3 regions of the Streptomyces sp. NPDC048560 genome follow, and region 3 is predicted to be linked to each of the others. Evidence: riboswitches for the same ligand, from Rfam matches in the RefSeq annotation. Region 3 holds a riboswitch; each other region holds the start of a gene.
What was found. A riboswitch is a leader RNA that binds a small molecule or an ion and turns the genes downstream of it on or off. The one in region 3 is predicted to bind cyclic di-AMP.

Region 1 (3,759 bases), on a different contig from region 3:
GTAGGGGTTCCGGGCGACGCAGTGGCGCCCCGCCCGCACGGGTCCGTCCTCGCGCCGTCGCGGCTCGGACGAAAAGGGCGTCGTCACGACGCGGATGCACGGGGTCCGTTCCCCTCCGTCGCGGCCCGGCCGAAGCGGTCGTCGTCACGCCGGTGCGGCGCGGCCGAAGCCGCTGCGCAGCAGAGCCGTGAGGGTCGCTGCCGCCGCCGTCGCACGGTCGCCCCGATGAACGACCGAAATGGTCCGCCGGAAACCGGCGGGGTCGAGCCGCCGCACCGCGAGTGGCGTCGGAGACATCGCGGCGACCATCTCCGGCACCACGGCCGCGCCGAGGCCGGCGCTCACCAGCGCACACACCAGTGCGTAGCCGGGGGACTCGCAGACCACGGCCGGGGTCGCCCCCGCCTCGGCCAGGGCGCTCTCCACCCCGCGCCGGGGCGGATGCGTCGGCGCACTGCTGATCAGGGGACGGCCGGCGAGCTCGGTGACCGGCAGCCGCCCCGTGCCCTCCGAGAGGACCTGCCCGACGGCGGTGACCAGCACGAGCTCTTCGACCAGCAGCGGCTCGACGACCACCCCCGCGGGTGGCGGATCGGCGACCGCCGGTTCGTACGCGTGGGTCAGCGCCAGATCGACCTCCCCCGCGGCGACGGCGGCGACCCCGTCGGGCGGCTCCAGGTCGGTGACGGTCAGCTCGACGTCCGGATGGGCGCGCCGGAACGCGCTCAGCACCGGAGGCAGCAGATGGATCCCGGCCGTGGTGAAGGTGGCGACGCGCAGCCGGCCGCCCGACAGCCCGGCGAGCCTCGCCAGCTCGTGCCGGGCCTGGTCCATCTCGTCCAGCACCCGCCTGGCCCGGCCGGCCAGCAGTTCCCCGGCCGCCGTGAGCCGTGCTCCGCGGTGGTGGCGCACCAACAGCTCCGCGCCCGCTTCCCGCTCCAGTTTCGCCAGCTGCTGGGAGAGCGCCGGGGCCGTGTATCCGAGGCGGGCCGCGGCGCGCGTGATCGACCCGGACTCGGCGACCGCCACCAGCGCCGACAGGCGCGTCGGGTCGTACATTAAGCGTTCCTTTTGGCAGACCCAGGAGATTGCAAGTACATGCTAAAGGCCCGTCCGGTCCATGGTGTACCCATGGATGCACAACTGCTGGCCTTCACCGGGGTGGCCGCCGCGATGGTGGCGCTGCCGGGTGCCGACTTCACCGTGGTCGTACGCAATGCCCTGGACTCGCGCCGGGCCGGGGTGGCCGCAGCGGTGGGCGTCGCCGCAGGGTTGCTCGTCCACACCGCGCTCGCCGTGGCGGGCCTCGCCGCCGTGCTGGTGACGATGCCCGTGCTCTTCCGCACCGTCCAGCTGCTCGGCGGCGCGTACGTGCTCTACCTCGGACTCAGCGCGCTGTACGCGCTGCGGCGGCCCCCGGCGGGGGCCGGGGCGGACGCGGACGCGGCACCTGGAAGGGCGGCCGAAGCACTCGGGCCCTCGTTGCGGCAGGGTTTCCTGACCAACGCCCTGAATCCCAAGGCGCCGGTGCTCTTCCTCAGCCTGCTGCCCCAGTTCGTGCCGGACGGGCAGCCGCCGCTGCCGAGGACGCTGCTGCTCGCCGCGGTCGTGGTGCTGCTGGCGCTGATCTGGTTCCCGGCCGTGGCCCTGCTCGTGGACCGGCTCGGCCGGTGGCTGCGCCGGCCGCGTACCGCCAGGGCGATCGAGGGCGGCAGCGGCGCGGCGCTCACCGCGCTCGGGCTCGTGCTGGTGGGCGGCCCCCTGCTGCACTGAGGCAGCGGGGGCGCCGGTCATCGCACCCGCCCGTACCAGACGCTCTTGGACCAGATCCGCTCCAGGCGCACGACGGACCCGGACTTCGGGGAGTGCCAGATCCGGCCGTGGCCGGCGTAGATGCCCACGTGGTAGACGCTCCGGCCGAAATGGAAGAAGACCAGATCGCCGCGCTGTCGCTGCGACGAGGCGATGTGCCGGGTCTTGTTGTACTGCTGCTGAGCCGTGCGGGGGAGCTTCTTGCCCACCCTCTTGAACGCGTACAGCGTGAGCCCCGAACAGTCGAAACGGCGGGGGCCGGCGGCGCCGTACTTGTAGGGCGAGCCCTTCTTCGAGGCGGCGATGCTGAGCGCCTTCGTCGAGTGGGTCGCGGCCTCGGCGTCGTTCACGACGCCCGGGGCCAGCATGGTGGTGCCGATCGCGAGAGTGAGGACCGAGGCCGTACCGGCCCGGGCGAGAAGTGACGGGACATGAACCTGCGCAGACATGCGCAACCCTTCGTCAGCCGCCTGTGAAGGATGACCTGTCGGGTTCGGGCTGGCGAAGTTGCCCGGCCGCACGCGGCGGCTTCACCCCGAGGGACGGCCGGTTTCCCGGTCGGCCCGTTGTGCTCGGGTCCTCCACTCCTGCCGATCCACTCCTGTCGACCAGTCATCCGGACAGCGGCAGGACTCGGCGTCCGCCCGGACCGCCCCGCCGCGGTGGCGGGGGCTTGTCGTCCCAGGGATCTTGACTCACCCGGTGCCTGTTTTCCGAGCTGAAACGGTGTTATGTGAGGCTCGTCACGACTGATCCATTCGGGTGGACAGGGTGGATTCGAGACGGGTGACGGAGTGCCCGACCGGCCTCGTACCAGCGGCGGAGCGCTGAATTCCGCTCACAGTCCAGGCAGGTTGCGCAAGTTGAGCCGTCCCTCGTGAGAGTGACGGCCTACGCCGAACGAGCGAGGCAATTCGGTCTGGGCACCGGGCGTGTCGCACGGTGTCGCCGCAGGGCGCTCGGGAAGTCCTGGAGGAGGCCGGAAGGCGGGTGGCTCAGCGATTGATCAACTCGTGCCGACGGGGGGCACGGTGACGCGCGCGGCGCGGCGTTCCCCGTCGAGCACCCGCAGCGCCCGCGCCAGGGTGCCCGCGTGGATCTGCGTCTCGCCCCGTTCGTGCATGGAGGCGAGGGCGTCCCGCAGCGCTGCCGCCCGGGACGCCAGTGCCTGCGCCGCCCGGAGGGCGCTGTAGGTGTCACTGCCGCGGGCCGGGTTGATCCGGCCCACCTGGTCGAGCACTTCCAGGTAGCAGTCGATGAACTCCCCCTCGGCACGGGTCAGTGCGGGGAGCGGCGGGAACTCCGGTGGGCGCATGGGCGGTTCACCTCGCGGTGTGCGGCGGCTGGGACGGGCTGCGGTTCTCCATGACGTGGTCCACCACCCCGTACGCCTTGGCGGCCGCGGCGTCGAGGAAGGTGTCCCGGTCGAGGTCGGCGCCGACCTGCTCCACGGACCGGCCGGTGTGCCGGACCAGCATCCGCGTGAGCATCTCGCGCTCACGCATCAACTCCCGTGCCTCGATCTCCAGATCGGACGGCTGCCCCCGCACCGGCTCGGGCAGGGAGGGCTGCTGGATGACTACCCGGGCGCCGGGCAGGGCATGTCGCCGGCCCGGGGCGCCGGCCGCGAGCAGGACGGCCGCGGAGGAGCCGGCCTGGCCGAGGCAGAAGGTCTCCACCTCGCAGGTGAGGTACTGCATCGTGTCGTAGATCGCGGCCATGGCGGTGAACGCTCCGCCGGGCGAGTTGATGTACAGCGAGATCGGCCGGTCGGGCTCCGCATGCTCCAGGTACATGAACTGGGCGATGAGGTCGGTCGTCGCGGTGTCGTCCACGGCCGTTCCCAGGAAGACGATCCGCTCGGACAGGAGCTTCGAGTACGGGTCGAGGGTGCGGGTCCCGGTCGCGGTGCGCTCGGTGAACTCCGGCAGTACGTAACGGGCGGCG
Region 2 (3,759 bases), on a different contig from region 3:
CAACCTCTACGACGGGAGCTACCGCCGGGCGCTTGGGCCGCGCGCCTGTCCCCTCGCCGTCTGCGACTGCCACATCGGCTATGTGCACCTGGAGACGCTGCCGCTGTACGACGTCTTCGCGGGAGGTGTGCTGGAGCGCATTCCGTCCCGGCGCACCCTCGCGGTTCCGGACCCGGTCCACGGCACGCTCTAGAGCGGCAGGAGGTCCGGGCGCTTGGCCTCGACGTGGTCCCCGGAGGACTCACCGCGCAGCCGCCGCCCGATCCAGGGCACCAGGTACTCGCGGGCCCAGTGGATGTCGTCGCGCCGGTCGTCGAACGGCCGGCGCAGGGCCTGCGGCGGCCACGGCTGATCGGGGTCGGCCGGTACGTCGATGCCGAGGACCTGGGCGGCGCGCAGCGCGACCCTGGTGTGTCCCTCGGGCGACAGGTGCAGCCGGTCGTCGTCCCAGGCCCTGCGGTCCTGCACGGACCGCAGCGACCACAGGTCCAGGACCGGGCAGTCGTAGCGGTCGGCGATGGAGCGCACATGGGCGGTGTAGGTGGCGATCTTGCCCCTGAGGTGCCGCAGCACCGGCATGTGGCGGGGGTCGAAGCCGGTGGTGATCATGACGGTGCCGACAGCTCCGGCGAGTTCGGCGACGGCGCGCTCCAGACGCTCGGCCACGTCGTCGGGGTCGCTGCCCGGCCGCAGGATGTCGTTGCCGCCCGCGCAGAAGCTCACGAGGTCGGGCGCCAGCTCCTTGGCCCGCGGGACCTGTTCCTCGACGATCTGGTCGAGGAGCCGGCCGCGTACCGCGAGATTCGCGTACCGGAAATCGCCGTGCCGGGAAGCGGTGAGCCCCGTGGCCGCGTGGGGGTCCGGGAGCTGATCCGCCAGCAGCACCGCGAAGCGGTCCGCCCAGCCGACGAAGGTCCCGTCGGGTCCGGGGTCGCCGACGCCCTCGGTGAAGCTGTCGCCGATCGCCGCGTACGACCCTATGACGCCCTTGACGCCGATGACGCCCTGAAGACCACGCTGACTGAGTTTCGAATCGTCTGCCACAAGCGCATATCCTGCACCCGCCAATGTGACCTACGCGACCGTAATAAGGGGTTGACGGGTGGTGAGATAAACCACCCGGTCAGTTTTTGGTAAAGCCGGAATAAGTGGCGGGAACCGATGCCCCGGCGGGAACACGAGGAAGGGCGGTGCGCCGCCGCGCACCGCCCTTCCTCACTGCCGCTCGTCTCAGATGGAGACGCCGTGCTGACGCAGGTACGAGACCGGGTCGACGTCCGAGCCGTAGCTCGGGCCGGTGCGGACCTCGAAGTGGAGGTGCGGGCCGCTGGAGTTGCCGGTGGAACCGGAGAGGCCGATCTGCTGGCCGCCCGTCACCGTGTCGCCGACCGAGACGTCGAGCGAGGTCTGGTGGGCGTACTGGGAGTACATGCCGTCCTCGTGCTTGATGACGACCTCGTTGCCGTACGCACCGCTCCAGCCGGCCGAAACGACGGTGCCGGGGCCGATGGCCCGGACGCTGGTGCCGGAGGCGGCCTGGAAGTCCGCACCGGTGTGGTAGCCACTGGACCACATGGAGCCGGAGGCCCGGTACGGCGTGGTGACGGTCGCGTCGGCCACGGGGGCCGCCCAGCCGGAGCTGCTGCTCTCCGAGGCACCGGCGGAGGCGCCGGTGTCCGTGGAGGTGGCCGAATCGGCGGCGGCGGGGGCCGGGTCGGAGGGCGTTTCCGCCTTCGGGGCGGCGGTCTCGGGGGCCGCGGACGCGGGGGCCGCGGCCTTCGGCTCGGCGGCCTCGGGGGCGGGAGCCTTCGAAGGAGCGGCCTTGGCCGGACCGGACGCCTTGGCACCCAGGGTGAGTTCGGTGCCCGGGAAGATCAGGCTCGGGTTCTTGCCGACGACCTCTCGGTTGTCCTCGTACAGCTTCTGCCAGCCGCCCTTGATCTTCTGCTCGGCGGCGATCTTCGACAGATAGTCGCCGGCGACCACGGAGTAGGTCTTCGGGGCTGCCTTGGACACGGCGACGGGCGCGGTGTGCGCGGCTGCGACCGAGGCGGCGGAGACCTTCTTGGCGGGGGCGGCCTGCTCCGCCGCGTTCGCTCCGGTGGCGCCGATCAGCGGAAGGGCGAGGACGGCGCCGCCGGCGCCTGCGGCGAGGATGCCACGGGCGATCGGGCTGGACTTGGTACGACGGTGCTTACCCTTTGCGGGCATGGGGCATTCCTCTCCGGCGCCTACGAGGTGAGCTGTCGGGTTCGGGCTGGAGATGCCCGGTCGCACTGTCGCGACTTCACCCCGAGCCGTTCCGGATTCCTCCGGGACGGCGGCTTACCTGGGTCCCCCGCTCCTGCCACACGTGAGTGGATGCGGATTCCGGGCGGCGGCAGGATTAGGCGGTCCGTCCGGATTGACGGTGACCGTAAGCGAGTAAGGACGGCCCTAACAAGCCATGTCCGACCTACCGGAATGCGCGATTCAATTCCGGCACGGATTTCCGGTCACACTCCGTGGATTACGGATCTTGGCATTCCATGCGGCGAAAGGAATAGCCGTCGGCCGGGCCGCCACACACCGTCACGGATATGATCCCGCTCACCAGTCGTCCGCCATCTCCCCCATAAGCAGGGCATGTTCTGCTAAATGCAGCAATACGGACATGACCGGATCCTGGAGGGCCACGGAGCCTCGGCACCTTGGCGCCCGGCTCACCCAGGAGCCCGGTGCGGACCCCCGGACGCGGCCGCGAGTCGGGGTTCGTGACGTACGACGGGTGGCTTTCGGCAACTCCGCCGAGCGGCGAGCTCCGCCTCTCGCGTCCACCCCGATCACCCTGGCCCTCAAATTCGGGCAAATCACTACATTGCCACTTCTCGGGGCGCGCGAGCCGGACGGAACGGAGAGCTCCGGGGCAAGATGATTGCCTGAGGAATCAATGTCGTATCGTCACATCCGTGCCCTCGTCGGCGAGCAGCGCCGACGCCAGACACTCCAGGAGTCAGCGTGACGCAGCAGCTGCCGCAGGTCCCCCCGTCGCACACCGAGCTGACCGGTGTCCGCAACTTCCGTGACGTCGGGGGCCTGCCGACCACGGACGGCCGGCGGGTGCGGTTCGGGCGGCTCTACCGCAGTGGTCACCTGGCGCAGGCCACCGAGCAGGACACGGTGTTCCTCGACAAGCTCGGGCTGCACACGATCTTCGACTTCCGCAACGCCGCCGACCACAGGCTCGACGGCCACGACGTGGAGCTGGCAGGCGTACGCAACGTCAACATCCCGCTCTCGGACCCGGCCGACGGCGCCGAGTTCTGGCGGCTCGTCCGCGACGGCAACATCCAGCAGCTGCGCTCGATCCTCGCGGACGGCAAGGGGGCGGACCGGATGATCGCCTCGTACCGCTCGATCATCAAGGACCGCACCGCTGAGCACAGCCGGGTGCTGCACGCCCTGGCCGAGGACAGCGTCCCGGCCCTGATGCACTGCGCCGCGGGCAAGGACCGGGCCGGGCTCTCGATAGCGGTGTCGCTGCTCGCCGTCGGTGTGGAGCGCGAGGCCATCGAGGCGGACTACCTGATGTCGAACGACGCCCACCGCCGGTACAAGGTGAAGCGCAGCGACACCTCGGCGGTCGGTATGTCCGACGAGGTCATGGAGCTCCTGAACCCGCTCTTCGGCGCGCGCGCCGAATATCTGGCCGCCGCCTTCAGCACCATCGAGGAGGTCTGGGGCGGTACCGAGCGCTACCTCGGCGAAGGGCTGAAGCTC
Region 3 (3,759 bases):
CCTCCGCCCTGGTCGCGGGCTGCGGTCAGGAGGGTGGCGATCAGACAGGGGCGGCCACCTCGGAGGCCGCCAAGGTCATTCCGCAACAGACGACCTCCCCGTCCCCGAGCCCCTCCGGCAGCCCGAAGCTGACCGAGAACCAGACCGAGCGCAAGAACCTCCTCCAGGCAACCAAGGTCACCTTCGACAAGGCGGCGAAGGTGGCGGTCGGGGCCGTACCGAACAGCAAGCTGGTCGAGCTCGACCTGGAGGGCCTGGACGACGACACCGACCGGCGTACCGACGCGAGCGAGAGTCCCTCGCCGACGGGGACCGCCAGCCCCGCCGGGACGGCGAGTCCGACCGGCAGTCCGACCGGCGTGGCCACTCCTGGCGGAACCGCCTCCCCGAGCGGCAGCCCCAGCCCGAGTGGCACCGGCCCGCAGTGGGTCGCCGAGGTCGTGGAGACGGACGGCGCCGCGCACACCATCCGCATCGACGGGGTCTCCGGCAAGGTGATCGAGTCGGAGCCCGACGCCGACCAGGACGCCGCCGACAAGAGCCAGATGGCCGACTGGATCGCCGAGGCCAAGCAGACGCCCGCGCAGGCGGCCAAGGTGGCGACGGACAAGAAGAAGGGGACTGTCACGTCGATGGGCCTGGACACGAACGACGACGACACCCTGGTGTGGGCGGTCGATGTCGTGGCCAAGGACTGGAACAAGACCGAATTCGAGGTCGACGCGGTCAGCGGCTCGATCGTCCGCGAGGAGACCGTCCGCGACTGACGCCGACATCGGGCGGCGCAGCCCTGCCCGCGGCGGTGGCGGGCCGGCCCCGGCTCGCCACCGCCCCCTTACGTGGGCCACGCGCTGCTCCCCAGGACCGTCGGGTCAGGGGAGCAGCGCCTGTGGGTCCAGCGGCCGTTCGTAGGACAGCCCCGGGTGGCCGTCGAGCACGGTCTCACCGGTGCGCACGAAACCGGTGCGGGTCAGCACGGCCTGGGAGCGGGCGTTGTCCAGGGTCGTCGAGGCCCGCAGCGCCGTCAGGCCGTAGTCGGTGGCGGCCAGGACGCATATGCGGTGGACCGCGGTCGTGGCCAGGCCCCGCCCGGCTGCCTTCTCCGCGATGCGGTACCCGAGGTCGGCGGAACCGTCCGCGACGTCCACCAGGTTCACCCGGCCCAGCACCTCGCCGTCCGCACCCACCAGCACGTGGAAGTAGCACAGCCCCTCGGCCTGTTCGGCCAGGAGGCTGCTGTGCCGTGCGTCGAACCGTGCGAAGTAGTCGTCGCCGCGGTCCGGGACCGAGGCGGCGAAGTAGGCGCGGTTCTCCTGCTCGAAGGCGAACAGGGCTGCGGCGTGATCGGGGCGCAGGAGCTGGAGTTCGGGCATGGGGGCGAGTCTTCCACGGCCTGTGCACACGCGGAACTGCCGGGTGGTGAGGGCCCGTCGGACCCTCACCACCCGGCAGTGACACCGCGGCCGAGGCCAGGGGATCAGTACGCGCCGAAGACGTTGTCGATGGAGCCGTACCTGTCGGCGGCGTAGTTGCACGCCGCGGTGATGTTGGCGACCGGGTCGAAGCTGTCCATCGACGTGCCGGGCACGTGGTACGCCTGGAACGTCGGGTCGATCACCTGAAGGAGGCCCTTGGACGGGGTGCCCGCAGCTGCGTTCGAGTCCCAGTTGTTGACGACCTGCGGGTTGCCCGAGGACTCACGCATGATGTTGCGGTGGATGCCCTCGTAGGTGCCGGGGATGCCGTTCGCTGCCATGACGGCCAGCGACTCCTTGATCCAGCCGTCGAGGTCGTTCGTGTACGTCGCGGGCGCGGCGGCCGGGGCGGCTGCCGGAGCGGCGGCGGGAGCGGCGGCCTTCTTCGCGACGGGAGCGCTCGACCGCTCCGAGCGGTCGGCGCGGTCGGCGCGGTCGGCCGTCGCGGTGCGCTCGGACGAACCCGAGGCCTTGGCCTTCGACTTGGCGCCGATCGCCAGCTCGAGGCCCGGGCGAATAAGCCCGGGATTGTCGCCGACGGCCTTCTTGTTGTCCTTGTACAGCCGCTGCCAGCCGCCGTCCAGGGAATGCCCGTCGGCGATCTTGTACAGGGAATCACCCTTGACGACGGAATAGGTGGTGATTCCGGCCTTCTGCGCGGTGATTGCCTTGGCGGGGGCGGCCGCCGATACACCCGCCCTTTCGGCGGTGACGGACTGTGCCGGTGCGGCGGACGCGGTGGTGGCGCCGATCACCGGAAGTGCGAGAACGGCTCCGCCTGCGGTTACGGCGACGAGGCCACGGGACAGCGGGCTGCGCTTGGTACGGCGGTGCTTACCCATCGTGGGCATGGTGAATTCCTCTCCGGTGCCTACGAGGTGAGCTGTCGGGTTCAGGCTGGAGATGCCTGGCCGCAGGTGACTGCGACTTAACCCCGAGCCGTTCCGCATAACGGATCGGCGACTTACCTGGGTCCCCCGCTCCTGCCGGGCGTGAGTGGTCTGGGTTTCCGGACAGCGGCAGGATTCGGCGTTCCATCCGGATTGAGGGTGACCGTAGGCGAGAAATGCCGAAAGGGACAAGTCCCGAATTCCGGATCACAATTCATTTGCAAGATCGAAAAACATGATCGTGAATGGATTCACCCGAACCGCGAAGCCAACTCTCTTCTCGCGCAAGGGATCCGCGGTGCATGTCGGGAATCTGCCGATCGTGGACGTGACGCTGGCCACTGAGTCCGAAAAGGGCGATTTGCGCGAAGGTGATACCGGTGCGGTTCGGGTGAAATGAATGCTATGGGTTATAGAAGATTATTGCTTCAAAAGTCCGTATTGGGATTATTTAGTCATATGTGTACGGCTCGGGTGCCCGGGGTAGGGCCGGAGCGATCCTCCGTACGGCGGCAGCGGCAGGCATCGAGGACGTCGACAGGCGATCGAGCGCTTCCGCCGGGACCGTGACATGGCGGCCGAGCGGCACACGGACGCCCGGGACCGGCTGCGTACCTGCATCGCGTCCGGCATGGCAGCCGGCCCGCAGGACCAGCCGCCACGGCTTCTCTTCGAGTGCTGGCCCCGCACCCTGCGCGACCCGAAGGCCGCCGGCCTGGACAGCGTCCTGACGGAACGCCAGATCGGCGTGTACCAGGGGATCCTGGTGCTCGGTGAGACTCAGGGGCACTTCGCGCTGTCGGACATCGCGCACACGAGTCGGACTTCGTGGCGATGGAGGACGGGTATCAGATGGACGTGCCGGCGGGCCGCCGCTCACGACCGGAGGTCGTCAGTGCGCTGCGCTCGTATGCGCGGGCCGCGACGGGGTGCGTACCGGGGGAGCGGGGCGCGGGCTTCTAGCCGGGTACTTCCGTGCGCTCCCACCATTCGTAGACCGGCAACGGGCCCTCCGTCGTTTCCTTCCGGCGGTCCGTCGCCCTGAAGTGCTCGTACCCGCCCCGGAACGGGATCTTGACGTCGAGCCCGGACTCGGTGACGGGGACGATCCGCTCGGGGAGATCCCCGGGGCCGCCTTCGAGGGCGGCTTTCGTTACGTTGGCCATGGGGAAAGTCTGCCCGGAGCGCTGCCCGCCTCCGCCGTGACGCGCCGACGTCACGGCATCGCGCGGGAGGGCGGAGCGACGGGCGGCCGCGCATCCGTTCAGGTCCGGGCGTGAGTGGTGATGTCGGCGGTGAACTCCGCGATGACCGCGGGGGTGACCGTCGGCCGGCACTGGCTGAGCGCGGCGAGATAGTCGTCGGTGTCCGCGCCGGCCTCGGCCACATCGCGT

Region 1: it holds a riboswitch for cyclic di-AMP, as region 3 does, so the genes downstream of both, AB0C82_RS26570 (C40 family peptidase) here and AB0C82_RS29680 (transglycosylase SLT domain-containing protein) in region 3, are expected to answer to the same signal.
Region 2: it holds a riboswitch for cyclic di-AMP, as region 3 does, so the genes downstream of both, AB0C82_RS11165 (LysM peptidoglycan-binding domain-containing M23 family metallopeptidase) here and AB0C82_RS29680 (transglycosylase SLT domain-containing protein) in region 3, are expected to answer to the same signal.

The regions. Positions count from the first base shown of each region.
Region 1 covers NZ_JBEZIJ010000010.1:282,759-286,517, forward strand. Annotated here, with positions in the region: gene AB0C82_RS26560 (LysR family transcriptional regulator) at 145-1,059, opposite strand; gene AB0C82_RS26565 (LysE family translocator) at 1,132-1,773, shown strand; gene AB0C82_RS26570 (C40 family peptidase) at 1,791-2,261, opposite strand; cyclic di-AMP (ydaO/yuaA leader) riboswitch at 2,265-2,448, opposite strand; gene AB0C82_RS26575 (hypothetical protein) at 2,819-3,127, opposite strand; gene AB0C82_RS26580 (ATP-dependent Clp protease proteolytic subunit) at 3,135-3,759, opposite strand, start outside.
Region 2 covers NZ_JBEZIJ010000003.1:277,173-280,931, reverse strand. Annotated here, with positions in the region: gene AB0C82_RS11175 (STM4011 family radical SAM protein) at 1-193, shown strand, start outside; gene AB0C82_RS11170 (SGNH/GDSL hydrolase family protein) at 190-999, opposite strand; gene AB0C82_RS11165 (LysM peptidoglycan-binding domain-containing M23 family metallopeptidase) at 1,231-2,211, opposite strand; cyclic di-AMP (ydaO/yuaA leader) riboswitch at 2,216-2,387, opposite strand; gene AB0C82_RS11160 (tyrosine-protein phosphatase) at 2,998-3,759, shown strand, end outside.
Region 3 covers NZ_JBEZIJ010000012.1:246,710-250,468, reverse strand. Annotated here, with positions in the region: gene AB0C82_RS29690 (PepSY domain-containing protein) at 1-767, shown strand, start outside; gene AB0C82_RS29685 (GNAT family N-acetyltransferase) at 873-1,373, opposite strand; gene AB0C82_RS29680 (transglycosylase SLT domain-containing protein) at 1,478-2,326, opposite strand; cyclic di-AMP (ydaO/yuaA leader) riboswitch at 2,331-2,517, opposite strand; gene AB0C82_RS29675 (hypothetical protein) at 2,601-2,765, shown strand; gene AB0C82_RS29670 (DUF5988 family protein) at 3,325-3,531, opposite strand; gene AB0C82_RS29665 (bifunctional GNAT family N-acetyltransferase/ATP-binding protein) at 3,630-3,759, opposite strand, start outside.